DNA from 4 places in the Stenotrophomonas sp. YJH_SMC_138 genome. Region 1 is predicted to be linked to each of the others. Evidence: predicted binding sites of a transcription regulator. Region 1 holds the regulator's gene; each other region holds the start of a gene.
What was found. The regulator FliA, encoded in region 1, starts transcription of late flagellar genes. The targets are predictions, from matches to a motif close to TAAAGTTTNNCNNNCNNNGGCCGATAA.

Region 1 (5,022 bases):
CGAACTCATCTTCGCTGATCAGGCCGTCGTCGGCCTTCTTTGCCGGCGCCACCGCAGTCGGTGCGTTGCCACCGTGCAGCTGGTCGAGCAGCGCCTCGAACTCGTCGTCGGTGATCAGGTCGCCGGCACCGGCCGCCGGTGCGGCGGCAGCGGCGGCAGGCGCTGCTGCACCTCCATGCACGTCGAACTGGGCGATCAGGTCCGGCGGTGCATAGCCCGGCTCGGTGCCGGAAGACACGGCATCGAGCATCGACTGCAGGTAGTCCAGCGATTGCTGGGCGGCGTCGAAGTGATGGGCCTGCAGCACGGCCTGGCCGGCACGTGCAGCGCCCAGCGCTTCTTCAGCGGCGTGGCACAGCTCGACCATGGCGGTGACACCGAGGAAACCCGCGCCGCCCTTGAGCGTGTGGTAGCCCCGGAACACCGCGTTGAGCTGTTCGGTGTCCTGCGGTGCCTGCTCCAGCGACACCAGCTGTTCGCCGAGGCGATCCAGGATTTCCTGTGCCTCGATGATGAAATCGGCAGTGATGTCGTCGGATACCGCGCTCATGCTTACAGCCCCAGATCCGACAACAGGTCGTCGGCGTCGTTCTGCGAGACCGCGTGGCGGTCCAGTCCCTTCAGTGCCGGCCCGGCCAGTTCCGGGTCGGTGCGATGCTGTTCCGGCGGCAGGCCGAGCGCGCCGAAGCCTTCATGCACGCGGCGGACGATGCCGACCACGCGACGGATGATCTGCCCGGTCAGGTCCTGGTAGCTCTGGGTCAGGGCGATCTCGGTCAGGTTGTGGCGGATGCGCTCGAGCTGCACGTCCTGGCCTGGCTGCAGGCCTTCGGCGCGCAGCTGCTCGGTCAGGCTGCGGCATTCCTCGGCCAGGTCCAGGGTGCGGTGGGTAGCCTGTTCGGTCATCGCCACCACGTGGTCCAGGCGTGCGCACGCATCGTCCAGTTCGCCGGCCTCGCTGGGCACGGTCGGCAGTTCGCCCAGGGCCTGCCCCAGCTCGCGGGCCAGCCGCGAGAGGCCGCTCATCATCGGCTGCGTGCGCAGCGCGACCAGTCCGTCGATGCGTTGCCGCCAGGCGGCTTCGTCACCGGACTCCAGGGCATCCAGGGCTTCCTGCAGGCGCAGGGCGAGGGCGTTCTTGTCGACCGTGGTATCCATCAGGCGCTGGCCGCCAGGCGTTCGAAGATCTTGCCCAGCTTCTCTTCCAGCGTCTGCGCGGTGAAGGGCTTGATGATGTAGCCGTTCACGCCGTTCTGGGCCGCTTCGATGATCTGCTCGCGCTTGGCTTCGGCGGTGACCATCAGCACCGGCAGGGTCATCAGCTTGGCGTCGGCACGGATCGCCTTGAGCAGTTCGATGCCGGTCATCACCGGCATGTTCCAGTCGGTGACGACGAAATCGAAGGGCTGGCTCTGAAGCAGCGACAGCGCGGCATGCCCGTCCTCGGCTTCGGCGGTGTTGGTGAAGCCCAGATCGCCCAGCAGGTTCTTGACGATTCGACGCATGGTCGAGAAATCGTCGACGATGAGGATGCGCATGTTCTTGTTCAAAGCAGAGTTCCTTTGTTGTTCATTCCGGGCGGCCGGGGGCAGTCGCCTCGGGGATGTTCATTCTTCCAGGCCGGCGTCGACGGCCTCGAAAATCTTCAGGCGGCCGCGCAGGCGCAGCACGGCCTGGCCATGGATCTGGCAGACCCGCGACTCGCTCACGCCGAGCACCGCGCCGATCTCCTTCAGGTTCAGCTCCTGCTCGTAGTAGAGCGAGAGCACCAGCTGTTCGCGCTCGGGCAGGTGGCCGATGGCCTTGCCCAGCTCGCGACCGAACTCGCCGCGCTCCAGCACCTGCTGCGGGGTCGGGCCGCCCTGGGCGACGGTATCCAGTTCGCCCTGGTCTTCGATGCGCGACTCCAGGCTCAGCACCTGTCCACGTGCGGCGTCTTCCATCAGCCTCAGGTACTCGGGCAGCGGCATCTCCATCGCGGCGGCCACTTCGGTGGCGCTGGCGGCACGGCCCGTGCTCTGTTCCAGGCGGCGGATGGTGGCGGCGGCGTCGCGTGCACGGCGGTGCACCGAGCGCGGCACCCAGTCGCCACGGCGGATCTCGTCGATCATCGAGCCGCGGATGCGGATCGAGGCATAGGTCTCGAACGAGGCGCCCTGGTCGGCGTCGTAGCTGCGCGAGGCTTCGATCAGGCCCATCATGCCGGCCTGGATCAGATCATCGACTTCGACGCTGGCCGGCAGGCGCGCGGCCAGGTGGTGGGCGATGCGTCGCACCAGGTCCGAATGCTGGGCGATGACCTCGTTGGCCGCCGAGCGCTGGACTTCCCTGTACTGGTGGGCTGCGCCTTTCATGCGGCCACCCCACGCTGCTTGAGGATGCGTTCGAGGAAGAACTCGACGCCACCGCGCGGTTCGGTCGGTGCCTGCCAGCGCGCGGTGCGGCGTGCGATCTCGGTGATCGCCAGCGCCGACGGGCTGGACGGATAGGCCTTCACCACCGGCTGCTGGCGCTGCACCGACAGGCGCAGCCAGTCATCCTGCGGCACGCAGCCCAGGTAGTTCAGCGAGACATCGGCGAGGAACTTCTCGCAGACGCGGGTCAGCTTCTCGTACAGCACGCGGCCCTCGTTCGGGTCGCGCACCATGTTGGCCACCACCTGGACGCGGTCCACGCCGCGCTCGCGCGACAGCACCTTGATCAGTGCGTAGGCGTCGGTGATCGAGGCCGGTTCGTCACAGACCACCACCACGGTGTCCTGCGCGGCCTGGCAGAAGGTCAGCACGCCGTCGGTGATGCCGGCGGCGGTATCGACCACCATGATGTCCAGCTCGCGTTCCAGTTCGGAGAACACGTTGACCAGGCCGACATGCTCGGCCGGGGCAAGCTCGGCCATGTGCCGGCGGCCGGAAGCGGCCGGGACCACCAGCACGCCGTTCGGGCCTTCGACGATGACGTCGTCCAGCGAGCAGCGGCCGGCCACCAGGTCGGCCAGCGTAAAGGTGGGGTTCAAGCCCAGGATCACGTCGATGTTGGCCAGGCCGAGGTCGGCGTCCAGCAGCAGCGTGCGCTTGCCCATGCCGGCCAGCGCCACCGCCAGGTTGGCGGACACATTCGTCTTGCCCACGCCGCCCTTGCCGCCGGTCACCGCGATGGTGCGCACAGGGCCGAGCGGCTCGCTGCGAGTGGCCGACAGCGGGAAGGTCTTGGTCAGCTTGGCGTACTCACGCGACGGCATGGTTCAACTCCGGGTTGCAGGGCATATCGGCCGCTCGGCGCAAATCTTCAAGGCGAAGTACAAGATTGGCTGCACTGGCCCGGTGCAGGTCCTCCGGGACGTCCTGGCCATCGGTCACCCAGGTGATCGGCAGGGCGTGGTCCACGGCCACCGACAGGGCGTTGCCGAAGCGGCCGGTCTCGTCCAGCTTGCTCAGCACCAGGCCCTGCAGGTTGGCCGCACCGAAGCGGCGCACCACCTCGTCCATGTCGCCGAAGCTGGTGTTGGCCGGCAGCACCAGCAGGGTGCGCACCTGGCGCGCGGCGCGCAGCCACTGCAGCTGGGCGGCCAGGGCACGGTCGCGCGGGCCCAGGCCGGCGGTATCGATCAGCACCAGCTTGTAGTCCTTCAAGCGTTCCAGCAGCTGGTCCAGGTCGGTGCCGCTGTTGGCCTCGTGCACGGCGATGCCGAGCTGGCGGCCGTAGCCATACAGCTGTTCACGGGCGCCGATGCGGGTGGTGTCGGTGGTGACCAGGGCGACGTCACGCGGGGCGTGCTTCTCGGCGAAGCGCGAGGCCAGCTTGGCGATGGTGGTGGTCTTGCCGGCGCCGGTCGGGCCGACCAGCGCGATCACGCCGCCTTCCTCCAGCGGGTCGACCGGGGCGATCGGCAGCTTGCGCGAGATCAGCCCCAGCATCAGGCCGCGGCCACGATGGGCTTCGGTTTCCAGCGGGATCTGCATGGCCACGTCGCGGGCCAGCCCGGCGTCGAAACCGTACTCGTCCATCAGGTCCAGCGCGGTGGCGCGCACCGGGCTGCCACGCAGGCGCTCGTCGGTGAAGCGGTTCATCTCGCGCTCGATCACCTGGCGCATGCCGGCCACTTCCTGGCGCAGCTGGCGGATCTCGGCGTCGTCCTGGGCAACCACGGTCAGCGTCGGTGCCGGGGCCAGCATGGGGGCCGGGCTGGCTTCGACGGCGGCTTCGACCGCTGCCGGTTCGCTGGCGGCGATCCCGGGCTGCGCGTCGATCACGGCAGCGGTCGGCAGCGGCGGCGGCTGCACGGCCGGGGCCACGCTTTCGTGATGCGCCTCGTGCGGCGGGTCGATCTGGAAGCGCGCGCGGTTGGCCGGCACGGTGGCGGCCGGTGCAACGATGGCCTCGGCGAACGGGGCGAAGATCTGGTCCGGCGGTGCCGGTTCGTTGACGGCGGCGCGGGCCAGGGTGGCGGCGAAGCCCGTGCTGCCCCGGGTCGGCACGATCTCGTCGGCGCTGTCCAGAGTGCGGCCGGTGGCACCGACGGCGGCGCGGGCGAGGGCGGCCACTGCCGAGGTGGTGGCCGCTACCGGTTCCGGCGCCGGGGAGCTGCTGCGGCGGCGGGTGACGGCGGCGATCACCGCGTCGGCGGCGGTGCGCGGCTTGGGTGCCGGCGGCGGTGCAACGTCACGGCGCGAGGCTTCCAGTGCACGCTGCACGGCGCTCTCGTCGTAGTTGGCGGCGGCGACGATCTCGATGCCTTCCTCGATCCGGCGGTTGGACAGGATCACGGCGTCAGGACCATGTTCCTTGCGCACCAGGTTCATGGCCGAGCGCATGTCGGCGGCGACGAATCGTTTGATTTTCATGCTGTGGTCACGGGGCGAAGACGGCGGGGTGGCGGTCGGAGAACTCGGGTGGTCGGTGGTCTGCACGGTGCGGGTTCCCCTTGGTATCTGTCTGTTGCGTTGGTTCGAAAGTGGTGTCTGTTTTCTGGCGCATCGCAGGGCGGCGTCAGCTGATCGTTCCGACCAGCTTCAGGCGCTTGTC
Region 2 (5,022 bases), on a different contig from region 1:
GCCAGCCGCTCTGCGGTGCCCACTCGATGCCCAGTTCCTTGTTCAGGCTTGTTTCCGCCTTCAGGTCCGCGTTGCCGCGCATGTAGCAACCGGCACCCAGGCTCGGCAGTGCATTCGGGCAGCCGTTGCCACGGGTGTAGTACAGATAGTCCGGATTGGACTGGTACAGGTTCGGCGCCTTGAACGCGCGGGCGATGCCGCCCTTCACCACCCAGTCGCTGTTGATGCGGAACTGCGCATTGAGGCTGGGGCTGGTGTTGTTGCCGAACTGGCTGTGGTGGTCGAAGCGCAGGCCCGGGGTGACGATCCAGCGCTCACCCAGGTAGATGTTGTCTTCGACGAACACTGCGGTGGTCTGCGCGTCGGCCTTGCCCCGCGCGCGATCGGCCGACAGCCCCGGGATGCCGCCGCCGCTGCTGCTGGACTGGCTCATCGAGTACGGGTCGGTCAGGCGGCTGTCCAGGTATTCAAAGCCCAGCGTCCAGATGTTCTCGGCGCTGCCCAGCGAGGTCGGGAAGCTCACTTCGCCATCCAGCTGGTAGTTGCGCAGGCGCGAGGTCGACCAGTCGGTGCCGTTGAAGCTGCCTTCCGGGCCACCGGCCAGGCCTTCATTGATGCGCGAGTTGTTGACCGCTTCCACCGCGGCGGTCACCCGCGAGGTCACGTCGCCCCAGCGGCCGCGATGGGTGATCGCGCCGGTGTTGCGGTACATGCGGTTGGTTTCCGCTTCGCCTTCGGCCAGCGCCGCCAGGTCAACGCCGGTCGAGGTACCGGTAGTGCTGACCGCGCGGTCACCGGCGTAGATGTTGCCCTGGCGGCTGGTGCCGGCTTCGAACTCCACCACCTGGTCGGCGGTGATGTCCCAGCGCAGCAACGCGTTGACGTCGCGGTTCTTGACACCCTCGCGGCCAGCCGGTGGCACCGCGTTCGGGTTGGTGGCGTACTGGCGGTTGAGGTCCAGTGAGTCGGCGTCGGTCTTGTTGAGGTTGCCGTACAGGCGGAACGACAGGGTGTCGGTCATCGGCCCGCTCAGCTGCAGGCCGACGCGCTCGCTGCCGCCTTCGGCGCTGTGCTCGGGCACCAGGCCATACAGGTCGACCGCTCCGGTCAGGTCGCCGGTCGGGCGCTTGGTGATGATGTTGACCACGCCGCCGGACGCACCGGAGCCATAGCGTGCCGCCGCAGGGCCGCGCAGCACTTCGATGCGCTCGATCATTTCCGCCGGCACCCAGTTGGTATCACCGCGGGTATTGCGCTCACCGCTACGGCCCATGCGCACGGCGTCACGCGCACCGATGCGCTTGCCGTCGACCAGGATCAGGGTGTTTTCCGGCCCCATGCCACGCAGGTCGATCTGGCGGTTGTTGCCGTACTGGCCCGAGGCGCTGTTGCCGGTGAGGTTGACGCCCGGCATGGTGCGCAGCAGCTCGGCGATGTCGTTGGCCGGCGGGCGCTTGGCGATGTCCTCGGCGGTGATGGTCGAGGTACCCAGTGCCTGGCGGGCAATCTGCGAGGCGGTGACATGCACCGTGTCGATATCGGTGGCATCGGTTTCGGCCTGGGCGGTCAGGGCGCTTCCCGCCAGCAGGGCGGCAACGGCGAGCGCCAGCGGGCGCGGCGAAAGGACAACGGCAGGAGACATGATCTGGACCTTCTGGCAGGGCAACGGGGCCTCTGGCAAAGGGCTTGAGGCAACGACGAGGAGGAGGCGGAGCGTCGCTGCAGTCGCCTGCGGGCCGATCCGTGCGCGCATTCTCCCATCAATGCGAGTGATTCTCAAATGCGTTCACTCATTGCCGCCGCGGCGCCGACGTGCTTTGCGCGCCGTGCAACCCTGCATCGCGCATAAACTGACCGGCCAACCCGCCATCAACCGTGCGCCACCGCGGCCGATACCCGTGGTTTGCCGTACGCAGTCAGAGATCGACGTGGAACCACCCCAACTGGACGATGCCAGCCAACCGCTGGCCGAGGCCTGGCAGCACTGCCTGCAACAGGCCGGCCCTGCCGCCACCGCGCTGCTGCACGCCGCCGCCGCCGATGCCCCGCCGGCGCTGGCCCAACGCTTCTACGAGGTGCTGCTGCAGGACGGGCGTGCACGCCGCTTCCTGTCCCACGACCAGGTCAAGCAGCGCCTGCAGCCGGCCATGCAGCGCTGGCTGGTGCAGTTGCTGACCACCAATGCCGACGGTATTGCCGGCGCCGTTGCCTCGCAGCGGGTAATCGGCGATGTGCATGCCCGGGTCGGCATTCCGGTGGACCTGGTCACCCGCGGCGCGCGCGTGCTCAAGCACGAACTGTTCGTGCGCCTGCACGACGACGCGCCCGACAGTGCCACTGCGTTCGCCGCCATCGACTGCCTCAGCGCGATCATGGACATCGCCATGGAAGGCATGACCCTGGCCTATACCCATGCACGCGAGCGCTCGACCCGTGCCGATGCGGCGTACCGGCTGTTCTCGCTGGTGCAGAACGTCGGCACCGAACGCGAACGCCAGCGCGCACTGCTGCTGGACTGGGAGAACGCCCTGCTCTACGCGCTCGCTGGCCACGTACAGGCCAGCGACAGCGCCAGCCTGGCCACTTCCGAGTTCGGCCTGTGGTTCACCCACAAGGGCATCCCCAGCTTCGGCGAGAGCAGCGAGACCCGGCAGGTCGGCCAGCTGATGGCCCGCATCGACAGCAACCTGCAGCGGGCGAGCAACGATGCCCCGGCACAACGACTGGCGGTGCTGTCGGCCATCCGCGAGGACCTGGCCGCCATCCGCACCCTGATGACGCTGCTGTTCGAGCGCATCGGCGAGCTGGATGCCGGCAGCGATGCGCTGACCAACCTGCTCAACCGCCGCTTCCTGCCTACCGTGCTGCGCCGGGAGATCGAGCTGGCCACGCGCAACCGCACGCCATTCTCGCTGCTGCTGCTCGACCTGGATCACTTCAAGGCGATCAACGACGGCCACGGCCACGACGCCGGGGACCGCGCGCTGCAGCACGTCGCCGGCCTGCTCGGCCAGCTGACCCGCGGCAGTGACTACCTGTTCCGCTATGGCGGCGAGGAGTTCGTGGTGGTGCTGGTCGCGGCCAGCGAATCACAGGCCGCGGTGATCGCCGAAAGCCTGCGGCGGCAGATCGCGCAGTCACCGGTGGCATTGGCCAACGGCCAGGTACTGGCACTGACCGCCAGCATCGGCGTAGCCGGCCATGACGGCCACCCGGACTACGAGCGGCTGATGGCACGGGCCGATGCGGCGATGTACGAGGCCAAGCGCAGCGGCCGCAACCGCGTGGTAGTGGCCAGCGCGGACCTTGAGGAAGCCCCGGGGCGGCGCGCACTGCAGCGATGACGACAGGACAGGTAGAGTCGACCGCTGGTCGACTATCGCGCGCAGCGCGGGATTTTTCGCACGCGGGGCGAAGAGCAGTCGACTGACAGTCGACTCTACCGACAGTCGACTCTACCGGTTCGCGCGCCAGCCGATGCATTGGACGCCACCACCCGCCATGCTGCCCACCACAACAGCGCCAGCGCCGCGATGCCTGCACCCAGCAGGCACACGGCAGGCCAGCCATGCCGGGCCTGCATCCAGGGCCCGGCAGCCGCACCGGCACCACTGCCCACTGCATAGAACAGCATGTACAACGCCACCAGGCGTCCATGCTGTTCTGCCGGTGCACGCAGCAGCAGCGCCTGGTTCGATACGTGCAGTGCCTGCCCACCGAGGTCGAGCACGATCACGCCCAGCAGCAGCAACGACAGCGCCTGCGGCAGGCCCAGCAGCGGCCACCACGCGGCCAGCATCAGCAGCAACGCGCCAAGACTGACCCGACCGGCGAAACCGCGGTCCATCCAGTGCCCGACCCGCGCCGCCATCAAGGCGCCCACTACGCCGGCCAGGCCCAGTGCGCCGATGGCCGCGGTGGACCACTGCAACGGCGGCGCCGACAACGGCAGCGGCACCGCCGCCCAGAACACGTTGAGGCCAGCAAACAGCAGCAATGCCAGCGGCCCACGCTCGCGCAGCGCGCGGTCCCGGCGCAGCATGCCCAGCATCGAACCCAGCAGTTCGCGCCAGCGCGGTGGTACCGCCGGCACCGGCACCGCCGGCAGGCGCCGCCACAGCAGCACGGCCAGGGCCGCCATCAGCGCTGCCGACAGCAGATAGACCGCCCGCCAGCCGACGGTGGCCGCGACCGCGCCCGATACAACGCGCGCCAGCAACAGGCCGATGAACACGCCGCCCTGCACCACGCCCACCAGGCGCCCGCGCTGCTCGGGCGGCGCAAGCGTGGCGGTATAGGCGATCAAGCCCTGGGTCAGCGCGGTGCCCAACAGCCCGGCCAGCAGCATGCCCGACAACAGCCAACCGGCCGTGCGTGCCGCTGCCAGCCACAGCAGGGCCAGCACCAGCGCCATCAACTGCATCCGCAGCAGGCGTCGCCGGTCACCGCGATCGGCGAGCGGCAGCAGGCCCAGCAATGCCAGCACACTGCCGGCCTGGGTTGCCGCCAACACTGCGCCCGCCACGGCACGGTCCAGTGCGAAGGCCTGTGCCAGCCGATCCAGCAGCGGTTGCGCGTAATAGACGTTGGCAACGCTGGCGCCGGCCGCGACCGCGAGCAGGGTCAGCAATGGGCGGGACATCGATGCGCTCATGATGTAGTTGCAATTTGAAACTTGATGCAGGCTATCGTCATTGGTTTTAAACTGCAACCACATTCGGAGGCCACAGCATGCACGCCAACAGTCCCTGCCCCGTTGCCCGCAGCGCCGACCTGCTCGGTGATCGCTGGGCACTGCTGGTGATCCGCGATGCCTTCGACGGCGTCACGCGCTTTGGCGACTTCCAGCGCAGCCTCGGCGCGGCGCGCAACATCCTCAGCGATCGCCTGCGCAGGCTGGTCGAGGCCGGCATCCTGCAACTGCAACCGGCCTCCGATGGCTCGGCCTACCAGGAATACGTGCTCACCCACGCCGGCCAGGAACTGTTCCCGCTGCTGGTCGCGCTGCGCCAGTGGGGAGAA
Region 3 (5,022 bases), on a different contig from region 1:
CGGCCACCTCGAGCCGGGCGAAAGCCTGGCCGAGGCCGCCCTGCGCGAGACCCGCGAGGAAACCGGCTGGACGGTGCAGCTGACCCACTTCATCGGCTGCTACCAGTGGACTGCCGGCGACGGCACGGCCTTCCTGCGCTTCTGCTACGCGGCGCGCCCGGTTTCGCACGACCCGGCGCAGCCGCTGGACACCGGCATCGACCGCGCGCTGTGGCTGACCCCGGCCGAGCTGCAGGCCGCCGGCGAGCGCCAGCGCAGCCCGCTGGTGTGGCAGGTGGTGGCGGATTACCTGGGTGGCCAGCGCCACCCGCTTTCGCTGGTCCGGGAGGTCGCATGAGCACTCCACGTGTGATGGTGGGCGTCTCCGGTGGCGTCGATTCCTCGGTCGCCGCCTGGCGCCTGGTACAGCAGGGCGAGGCCGTGGCCGGCCTGTTCATGCAGAACTGGGCCGACGATGGCAGCGGTGATTGCCGTGCCGAGGATGACCGTCGCGACGCGGTGGCCGTGTGCGGCCTGCTGGGCATCCCGTTCCACTTCCGGGACTTCTCCAGCGAGTACTGGCAGGGCGTGTTCGAGCACTTCCTGGCCGAGTACGCGGCCGGCCGCACGCCGAACCCGGACGTGCTGTGCAACCGTGAAGTGAAGTTCAAGCATTTCCTGGACGCCGCCCGCGAGCTGGGCGCCGAGCGCATCGCCACCGGCCATTACGCACGGGTGACCCAGCGCGGCCACCAGTGGCTGCTGCTGCGCGGCGCCGATCGATCCAAGGACCAGAGCTACTTCCTGCATCAACTGGGCCAGGAACAGCTGGCAGCCACCCTGTTCCCGATCGGCGACCTGGAAAAGAGCGACCTGCGCCGGATCGCGCGCGACGTCGGCCTGCCGACCCACGCCAAGAAGGACTCCACCGGCATCTGTTTCATCGGCGAGCGCGACTTCCGCGAATTCCTCGGCCGCTACCTGCCGGCCAAGCCCGGCCAGATCCTCGACCCGGCCGACGGCAGCGTGATTGCCGAACACCCGGGCGTGTTCTATTTCACCCTGGGCCAGCGCGAGGGCCTGAACATCGGCGGCGTGCGTGGCCGCCCGGCCGCGCCGTGGTACGTGGTTGGCAAGGATGTGGCCAGCAACGTGCTGTACGTGGACCAGGACCGCGACAGCAAGTGGATGCTGTCCGACCGCCTGCGTTCGGAAACCGCGCACTGGATCGCCGGCTCACCGCCGGCACGGCGCTTCGAATGCACCGCCCAGACCCGCTACCGCCAGCCCGACGAGCCATGTACGGTCGAGGTGCTGGACGATGGCAGCGTGCTGGTCACCTTTGCGCGCCCGCAGCGTGCCGTTACCCCTGGTCAATCGCTGGTGCTGTATGACGGTGATGTGTGCCTGGGCGGCGCGGTGATCGCCGCCACCGATGCGCCGCTGGAACAACGCCTGCGCACCACCCCCTCCCCTTTTGAGGTAATCGCTGCATGAGTTTCACTGTCGACGACCGCGTCCTGGCCCTGGCCGGCATTGCCCAGGCCCTGCAGCAGGTGCGCCGCATCGCCGATACCGGCCATTCCGACGCCGCCGCCGTGCGCACCGCCGTGGACAGCGTGTTCCGCGTCGATGCGTCCTCGCCGCAGGCGGTGTTCGGTGACCGTCATGCACTGAAGTCCGGCCTGCGCCTGCTGCACAACTACTTCCGCAGCCAGGGCCAGGACCCGATCCTGCCCAAGCTGGCCCTGTCGGTGCTGCAGCTGGAGCGCCGCTTCGTGCAGGATGGGGCGACCGTGAACAAGGTCGCCTCGGGCATCGAGCGCGCCCAGCGCCAGGCCACCGAACTGGGCGACAGTGGCCACCCGGACGTACTGGCCAACCTGGGCGGCCTGTATGCCGACACCATCAGCCACCTGAAACCGCGGGTGATGGTGCAGGGCAACCCGCACTACCTGGGCCAGGCCGGCGTGGTGGCGGAGATCCGTGCCCTGCTGCTGGCCGCGGTGCGTTCGGCGGTGTTGTGGCGCCAGCTGGGCGGCAGCTACTGGGACTTCCTGTTCAGCCGCAAGGCGATGATCGAGGCCGTGGACCGCCTGCTGGCCTGAGGGTGTGGGGTCAGAGCCCTTTTCCATGGAAAAGGGATCCGACCCCGTTGCGCCTGCCCAAGGGGTCGGATCCCTTTCCGGCACGGAAAGGGCTCTGACCCCGAGGCCGCCAAGGCGCCGGAAAATCGGCGCATTCAGAATGCACTTCGAGGCACATCGACGTTAAAGAGAAAGGGGGTACGGCCGATACATCCTCCGTGCACCTCCCGAGAACGTCCATGTACTCACGCATTTTCATCCGTCTGGCCGCCCCCCTGGCTCTGACCCTGCTGCTCCCCTTCGCCATCGGTTTCGAATGGCCGGCCGCCCTGCGCTGGGCGATCCTGACCACGATGACGCTGAGCTGGCTCGGCTTTGCGTGGTGGACCACCCGCGCCCAGGCACATCGTTCCCCCGAGCACGCCCGTGTCCTGCGCGAACAGGACCAGCTGCTGACCGAGCTGCGCAACTTCGTCGGCAACGAGATCGACGGTTCGCGTGGCGAAGTGGAACGCGCCCGTGACCTGATCCGCCAGGCCGTCTCCAGCCTGGGCGGCAGCTTCGATGCCATGAACCGCAAGTCGCGCCAGCAGAGCCAGGCCCTGTCGCGCATCGTCGACCGCGCCGGTGATGAAGGCAATGCCGGCCTCGACGTCGCCCGTTTCGCCCAGCACGCCAGCCATCGCATGGAACAGCTGGTGGAAGCGCTGGAACAGGTGAGCGGCCAGAGCAGCACCACCGTGCAGCACATCGACCAGATGGCGCAGCACCTGGATGGCATCTTCGCGCTGCTGGAAGACGTCAAGTCGATCGCCGACCAGACCAACCTTCTGGCGCTGAACGCGGCCATCGAAGCGGCGCGCGCCGGTGAAGCCGGTCGTGGCTTCGCCGTGGTCGCCGACGAAGTGCGCAACCTGTCCGAGCGCTCGACCACCTTCAACGAGCAGATCCGCAAGCTGGCGCACAGCTCCAAGGACGCCATCGCCAAGGTGCGCGAGACGGTTTCGCACATGGCCTCGCGCGATATGGACCGCTCCCGCGAAGCCCGTCAGGAAGCAGCAGCGATGCTCGACAACGTCGCGCAGATCAACGCCTCGCTGGGCGACGGCATGCGCGAAGTGTCCGAGTGCGCCCGTGCGATCGATGGCAGCGTGGCCGAAGCCGTGCGTGCCCTGCAGTTCGAAGACATCGCCACCCAGGCGCTGGGCGGCGTGCACACCCACTTGGACCGCCTGACCGCGATCAACCGCGAAGCGGTGGCCCTGCAGGAGCTGCTGCACCGCAATGGCGGCGTGTTCGACGAAGAGATCGCCAGCGCCCTGCAGCGGACCGGCAATCGCCTGCGCGAGCTGCGCAGCGAATGGGAACGCCCGCCGCACAAGCCCGTCGCCCAGCAGAGCATGGGCGCCGGCACCGTCGAGCTGTTCTGATCCTGATGTCCGCTGCCCTCGCCGGCAGCCCGCAAGGCCCCGGTTCGCCCGGGGCCTTTGCCTGTAACCCGCCATTGGATGCATCCTGTACGCGCACCATGACCCTGATCCGCGCCCTGCCCGCCCTCACCGACACCGAGCGCCCGCGCAATGCGAGCGTGCGTGAGCAGCTGCAGCGGCTGGAAGACGTGGCCCGCGAGGAACTGCTCGAACTGCAGCAGCTGGCCGATGCGCGCCCCACCCCCTCCCGAGCCGACGATGAACTGCTGGGCCTGGCATGGGACCTGGGCCTGGATGGCGAAGCCCTGAAGTAGATCCACGTCCTGCGTGGATGGGCCGTCCCGCATGGCATGATCCACCGGTCCCATTCATGGAAGACCGATGGCCATCGCCCTGATCGCAGTGCTCCTCATCGAAGCCGTCCTTCTGATGGCCTGGGTGGCCGGCTATTTCAGCTGGGGCATCACCCTGTTCAACGAACGCATCGCGGCGTCACCGGCCATGCAGGCCCGGCTCTCGCTGGGCAGCCTGGAACGTGACCTGCCGCAGGACAGATGGCTGCAACTGGCCTTCCATGCGCTGCCCGATGGCAGCATGGCGTTCCGCGAGAGCTTCGCACCGAGCTTCGGCCTGCGCTACTTCCCGGTGATGCGTGGACGCATCGTTCTCAACGCGCGACGGCACGAGGTGCGGGTGATCGGCCTGTGCAGCTGGTTCGTGGCAATCCTGTCGCTGCTGCTGTTGCCGCTGGTGGCGATGCGCCCGATGGTGGCACCGATGCTGCTGGTGCTGCCGCTGTTCCTGGCCAGCTATCTGGTCCAGAAGCGGCGCTATGCGGCCATCGTCGAGGCCCTGCGCATGCAGTTGAAGGCGGAGTTTCCCAGGTAGTTCCACGCCATGCGTGGATGATCGCGAGCGCCAGGGCATCCGTGCCGGCCAACGGTCGGCACCCACCAGAGCTGGGCGCACCAGAGTCAGGCCACACCGCGCCGGCATCCGCCAGCGCAGACCCTCAGCGCACCAGCACCGCTTCGCCGCTGGCGTCGGTGCGCATTGGCGCCGGGCGCTGCTGGCGCAGCCACTGCGCCAGATCACGCGGGCTGAGCGGACGCGAGTACAGGTAGCCCTGGATCTCGTCGCAGCCCTGGCGGCGCAGCATGTCTTCTTCCTGGTGGGTTTCCACGCCTTCGGCCACCACCTTCATGCCCAGCGCGTGGCCCAGGTGGACGATGGCCTGGGTGACTTCGGCCGTGCCCGAATCATGCAGCATGCCCTGCACGAAACTGCGGTCGATCTTCAGGCGCCCCACCGGGAAGCGGTTGAGGTAATTGAGGTTGGAGAAGCCGGTGCCGAAGTCATCCACCGCCAGCGGCACGCCGTGCCGTTCCAGCACGTCGAAGCAATGGCGCAGGATGTCGGTATCACGGATCAGCGCCGACTCGGTCAGCTCCAGTTCCAGCCGTTGCGGCGGCCAGCCATGGGCATGGCAGATCTCGATCACGCGCTCGGCGAAGCCGCGATCACGC
Region 4 (5,022 bases), on a different contig from region 1:
CGGGCGCGCCGAACGCAGTGCGACGCGGGTCAGGATGCGTTCCAGGTCGCCGAGGCGGCGGAACTGTTCGCGGATGTCGGCATCGCTGCCGTGATCGATCAGGGTTTCCACCGCATGGTGGCGCTGTACCAGCACCTCGCGCAGGCGCAGCGGGCGGTGCAGCCACCGGCGCAGCAGGCGCCCGCCCATTGGCGTCACCGTGCTGTCGAGCACGCCCAGCAGGGTATTGCGGGTATCGCCGTCGACGCGCGTATCCAGTTCCAGGTGGCGGCGGGTGGCGGCGTTCATCGCGATCGCCTCGGCGGCGGTTTCCATCGCGATCGAGGTCAGGTGCGGCAGGCGCTGCTTCTGGGTTTCCTCGACATAACCGAGCAGGGCGCCGGCGGCGGCGGTGGCACGTGGCTTGTCATCGATACCGAAGCCGCTCAGATCGTGCAGCTTGAAGAAGTTCAGCAGCTGGCGGCGGCCGCTGTCCGCGTCGAACAGCCACGGCGCACGGCGGCGCACGCCGGTGCGGTGGCGCAGGAAGTCGGGCCAGTTCTCCTCGTCGGGCACCAGCAGCTCGGCCGGTTCCAGTCGGGCCAGTTCGGCTTCCAGCGCGTCGTCGGTCTCGACTTCATTGACCAGGAAGCGGCCACCGGCCAGGTCGGCCCAGGCCAAGCCGTAGCCTTGCTTCGTGCGCGACAGCGCCATCAGCAGGGTGTCGCGGCGTTCGTCCAGCAGCGCTTCGTCGGTGACGGTGCCGGGGGTGACGATGCGCACCACCTTGCGTTCGACCAGGCCCTTGGCCAGCGCCGGGTCGCCGATCTGCTCGCAGATCGCCACCGACTCGCCCAGCGCCACCAACCGCGCCAGGTAGCCTTCATAGGCATGTACCGGCACGCCGGCCATCGGAATCGGCGCGCCGCCGGAGCTGCCACGCTGGGTCAGGGTGATGTCGAGCAGGCGCGCGGCCTTGCGCGCATCGTCGTAGAACAGCTCGTAGAAGTCGCCCATGCGGAAGAACAGCAGCAGGTCCGGATACTCGGACTTGGCTGCGAAGAACTGCTTCATCAGCGGGGTGTGTTCGGCGGACTTTTCTTTGGACATGGGGCTCGTGAATCCGGGGCGTCCGTTCGCGCCGGAGGGCAGCGGCAACGGAGCGGGTACAGGGCCGTCCATGGTAACTGCTGGGGCACAGGGCTGCCGCCACCGGTGGCAGGCGGGTACCGCACAGCCACGGGGTCAGGCCGGGACCAGGGTGATCTGCCGGTGGCTGGCGAAGATATCCATCACGATCTCGAAGTAGGTTGGGCCCTCGCCCCGTTGCAGGGCGTCCAGCTGGCGCGAAATGGTCCGCGTGTTGAAGGTGCCCGGGGCTTCCAGCTTGGACTGCAGCCACTGGCATGTGGTAGTTCGTCCCAGTGCGGCGCGGCTGTGCTCGATATCACTCCAGATCACCGTGGCCCGCTCATGGCCGGCCAACACGCCATGGACGCCATGCAGCAGATCATCCAGGGCGTCCAGGCTTGGCCCGAGCTGCCAGTCCTCGCCGGGCATGAACACGCGGTTGATCTCCGCGTACAGGCTGGGGATGTCGTGAATGGCACAGCCTTCGATCTGCAGGATGAGCGACATATGTCGACTGTAGCGTTGTTCCCTGTGCATTGGACATGGCTGAGCGCCGGATGCTTTGCGGACCCATGCTGGGGTTTGGCAAACTACTTTGCTGAGTCAAAGTGCTCGGCACTCCCGTCGTGGCGCGCGCCGGTTTGCAGGGAAGAAAACGACGTGACCCATCGCCAATAGCAGGGCCATCAGCTGGTAGAGAGTTCGCCCGAAGTCTTCTTCTTCATTGATTGGTGCCATCGGCAGCAGGACCCCCTCGGGCGCGTTCAACTTCCACTGTCAATGATGACTGGCTGGGTGATGGAAATAGATTCTCCTCCTGTATCATCGGCAAGAAAGGTCTGGGAAATTGTTTCTGGGATGGTCAGTAAGTTTGTATCTGCATCTCCGGTGCGATGGGGGTTGTTTGATCTGTCCCCGTTGTGAGCAGGGTGAGGTGTTGAAAGCTCAAGTAAAGGAGCGCGGCGTTCAGATATTTGTCTGCGACGAGTGCGATGCCGTGTGGTTCTCCTTCGCTGCTATAGGGGTCTCTCCGTTCAGAGACCTTGAGCGGTATCTCGAGGAAATTTCCGTCGCGCGGTCCTGGGAGTCAATTTCCGTGGACAGGCATGAGTAGAAAGTACGCAGTTTCCATGCACTCCTCGACCGTATTGCCTCAGCGCAGCGCGTGGGTCAGTGCAGCGTGGGGTGACCTTCCCGTCTCCCACTTCCAGAGCGACGAAAATCTCAATGGCTGCGGTTTTATTGACTTGAAGGTCAATAAGTGGGAGATCAGTGGCAGTCGATTGCAATGGGGTCTGGACCCCTTCATCAGGGTTGAAATACTCAAGGGTCGGGGCCCTGCGATGGCAGATGCCAGATTGCAGCCCTGACGGTAGTCGCGAAGCAGCGCGTTGTTCCTCTGGACAGGAGGGTGCCGGGATCGATGGGCTTCATCCTCCCCCTCCGTCCATCAAGTGACGGTTTCTGCGGTCACGACTCGCAAGCGCTGCGTGATGACTGCGATTGATGTGCTCGTGCATTGATATGCCCGGCAGGAATAACCACCTCCATTAAGTGTTTCCTTCACACCTGTCTGCACAGTTCCATAGATTTGGATCGATACAATAATATCGACCCATAAAGTTTCCCTGTGCTGCGCCGCCATCGATCGTACGGCCATGATCAAGGGAATTGAGATGCTCGCCTTACGCAACCTCCGAGTGGGATCCCGGCTGGGTGCCGGGTTTGGATTGCTGCTGCTGTTCATCGTGGCCATCGTTGGCCTGGCGCTGTACGGAAATCACCTGAAGTCCGCCCAGTTCGAGAAAGTGGTGGACGTCAACATGGTGAAGATGCGGCTGTTGAACGACATGCTGGATACCAACAACGCGGTGTTGATGCACCGCCGCCTGATGGTGATCAAGCGCGGCGAGGATTTTGACAGGGATTATCAGAAGGCGCAGGAGCTGTCGCAGACCTACGACGGTATCTGGGCCAGGTACATCAGGATTCCGCGCGACGCGACCGGCGATACCCTGGTGGCGAAAATCGACGCGGCACGCAAGGCCACCGACGCCTCCACCCGGCATCTTCACGAGCGCATGAAGGCCGGGGATTTCGACGGCGCGGCCAAGGAACTGCTTGCCGAGCAGGGGCTGGCAACCGCGTGGAACGAAGCGATCTGGACCCTGCTGCGGCATCAGGAGACACTGACCGAGCGCAGCCGCGAGGAATACCGTTCAACCGAATCCTGGACCGGCACGCTGTCGATCGTGTTCGGCGTGTTGAGCCTGGTACTGGGCTCGCTGGCCGCGTGGGCCATCACCCGCAGCCTGACCCGCCCGCTGGAAGGCGCGGTGAAGCTGGCCGACGGCATCGCCAATGGGCGGCTGGACAACAGCATTGACGCCTCCGGCAACGATGAGGTCACGCAGCTGCTCAGGTCGATGCAGCGCATGCAGGCGCAGTTGCAGTCGGTGATGGCGGCGCAGGGCGAGTTGGCCCGCCAGCACGATGCGGGCAGCCTCAGCTATCGCATGGACGAGAGTGCCTTCCCTGGTGACTACGGGCGCATGGTGCACGAGACCAACGCGCTGGTCGGCTCACACGTGCAGGTACAGAACCGGCTGATCGAAGTGATGAAGCATTACGCCCGTGGCGACCTGTCGGTGGACATGGATCCGCTGCCGGGCGAGAAGGCGGCGATCACCCAGGCAATGGACGAGACCAAGACCAGCCTGTCGGCGATCAACAGCGAGATCCGCCGGCTGGCGACGGCCGCGGCGGCGGGCGACTTCAGCCTGCGCGGCGATGAAGATCGCTTCGCCTACGATTTCCGCGACATGGTGGCCGGGCTCAATCGCCTGATGCAGACCACCGACCAGAACCTGGTGCAGGTGTCGAGCCTGCTGCAGGCGATCTCGCGCGGTGACCTCACCGTACGCATGCAGGGCGACTTCCACGGCGTGTTCGCCCGCATGCGCGATGACTGCAATGCCACCGTCGATCAGCTCAAGCAGATCGTCGGGCGCATCCAGGCCAGCGCGTCCAGCATCAATCTGGCGGCAGGCGAAATCGCCTCGGGCAACACCGATCTGTCGCGGCGCACCGAGCAGCAGGCGGCGAACCTGGAAGAGACGGCGGCGTCGATGGAGGAACTGACCTCCACCGTGAAGCAGAACGCCGAGCACGCCCGCCAGGCCAACCAGCTCGCCATCGGTGCGCACGGTGTCGCCTCGCAGGGCGGCGAGGTGGTCGGCCAGGTGGTCACCACGATGTCGGCCATCGAAGCCTCGTCGAAGAAGATCGCCGAGATCATCTCGGTCATCGACGGCATTGCCTTCCAGACCAACATCCTGGCGCTGAATGCCGCAGTGGAAGCCGCCCGTGCCGGCGAGCAGGGCAGGGGCTTTGCGGTGGTGGCCAGTGAGGTGCGCACGCTGGCACAGCGCTCGGCCGGTGCGGCCAAGGAGATCAAGGGGCTGATCGAGGATTCGGTTGGCAAGGTCGCCGATGGATCGGCCCTGGTCCGACAGGCAGGCACCACGATGGGCGAGATCGTTGCTTCCGTGCAGCGCGTGACCGACATCATGGCCGATATCTCTGCTGCCTCGCAGGAGCAGAGCTCGGGCATCGAACAGGTGAACCAGGCGGTGGTGCAGATGGACGAGACCACGCAGCAGAATGCGGCACTGGTGGAAGAGGCCAGTGCTGCGGCGCGTTCCATGGAGGAGCAGGCGAACCTGCTGGCCGAGGCGGTTTCGGTGTTCCGCACCGGCGCGGTAACGGCGGCTGCAGCCGTGCGTCCGGCCCTGGCTGCGGTGGCCGCGAAGGTCACCCCGGTGCGCAGGGCGGCAACGCTGTCGCCGCGCATCGAGCCGACACTGGCGGCCAATGCCGGGGGGTGGGAAGAGTTCTAGCAGAGGGCAATGC

Region 2: AC5P7I_RS06605 (GGDEF domain-containing protein) is a predicted target of FliA. The motif match lies at 1,870-1,896, and genes of this name have one in related genera.
Region 3: AC5P7I_RS13635 (methyl-accepting chemotaxis protein) is a predicted target of FliA. The motif match lies at 2,251-2,277, and genes of this name have one in related genera.
Region 4: AC5P7I_RS06470 (methyl-accepting chemotaxis protein) is a predicted target of FliA. The motif match lies at 2,729-2,755, and genes of this name have one in related genera.

What each region holds. Positions count from the first base shown of each region.
Region 1 covers NZ_JCAFTB010000014.1:25,697-30,718, reverse strand. The annotation lists gene AC5P7I_RS20670 (chemotaxis protein CheA) at 1-550, opposite strand, end outside; gene AC5P7I_RS20665 (protein phosphatase CheZ) at 553-1,158, opposite strand; gene cheY (chemotaxis response regulator CheY) at 1,158-1,550, opposite strand; gene AC5P7I_RS20655 (RNA polymerase sigma factor FliA) at 1,608-2,354, opposite strand; gene AC5P7I_RS20650 (MinD/ParA family ATP-binding protein) at 2,351-3,238, opposite strand; gene flhF (flagellar biosynthesis GTPase FlhF) at 3,225-4,841, opposite strand; gene flhA (flagellar biosynthesis protein FlhA) at 4,987-5,022, opposite strand, start outside.
Region 2 covers NZ_JCAFTB010000002.1:312,984-318,005, reverse strand. The annotation lists gene AC5P7I_RS06610 (TonB-dependent siderophore receptor) at 1-1,642, opposite strand, end outside; gene AC5P7I_RS06605 (GGDEF domain-containing protein) at 1,929-3,344, shown strand; gene AC5P7I_RS06600 (MFS transporter) at 3,440-4,642, opposite strand; gene AC5P7I_RS06595 (winged helix-turn-helix transcriptional regulator) at 4,732-5,022, shown strand, end outside.
Region 3 covers NZ_JCAFTB010000006.1:21,328-26,349, reverse strand. The annotation lists gene AC5P7I_RS13650 (NUDIX hydrolase) at 1-337, shown strand, start outside; gene mnmA (tRNA 2-thiouridine(34) synthase MnmA) at 334-1,476, shown strand; gene hflD (high frequency lysogenization protein HflD) at 1,473-2,087, shown strand; gene AC5P7I_RS13635 (methyl-accepting chemotaxis protein) at 2,306-3,496, shown strand; gene AC5P7I_RS13630 (hypothetical protein) at 3,595-3,810, shown strand; gene AC5P7I_RS13625 (hypothetical protein) at 3,878-4,384, shown strand; gene AC5P7I_RS13620 (bifunctional diguanylate cyclase/phosphodiesterase) at 4,509-5,022, opposite strand, start outside.
Region 4 covers NZ_JCAFTB010000002.1:286,597-291,618, forward strand. The annotation lists gene mutS (DNA mismatch repair protein MutS) at 1-1,089, opposite strand, end outside; gene AC5P7I_RS06465 (barstar family protein) at 1,225-1,617, opposite strand; gene AC5P7I_RS06470 (methyl-accepting chemotaxis protein) at 2,787-5,009, shown strand.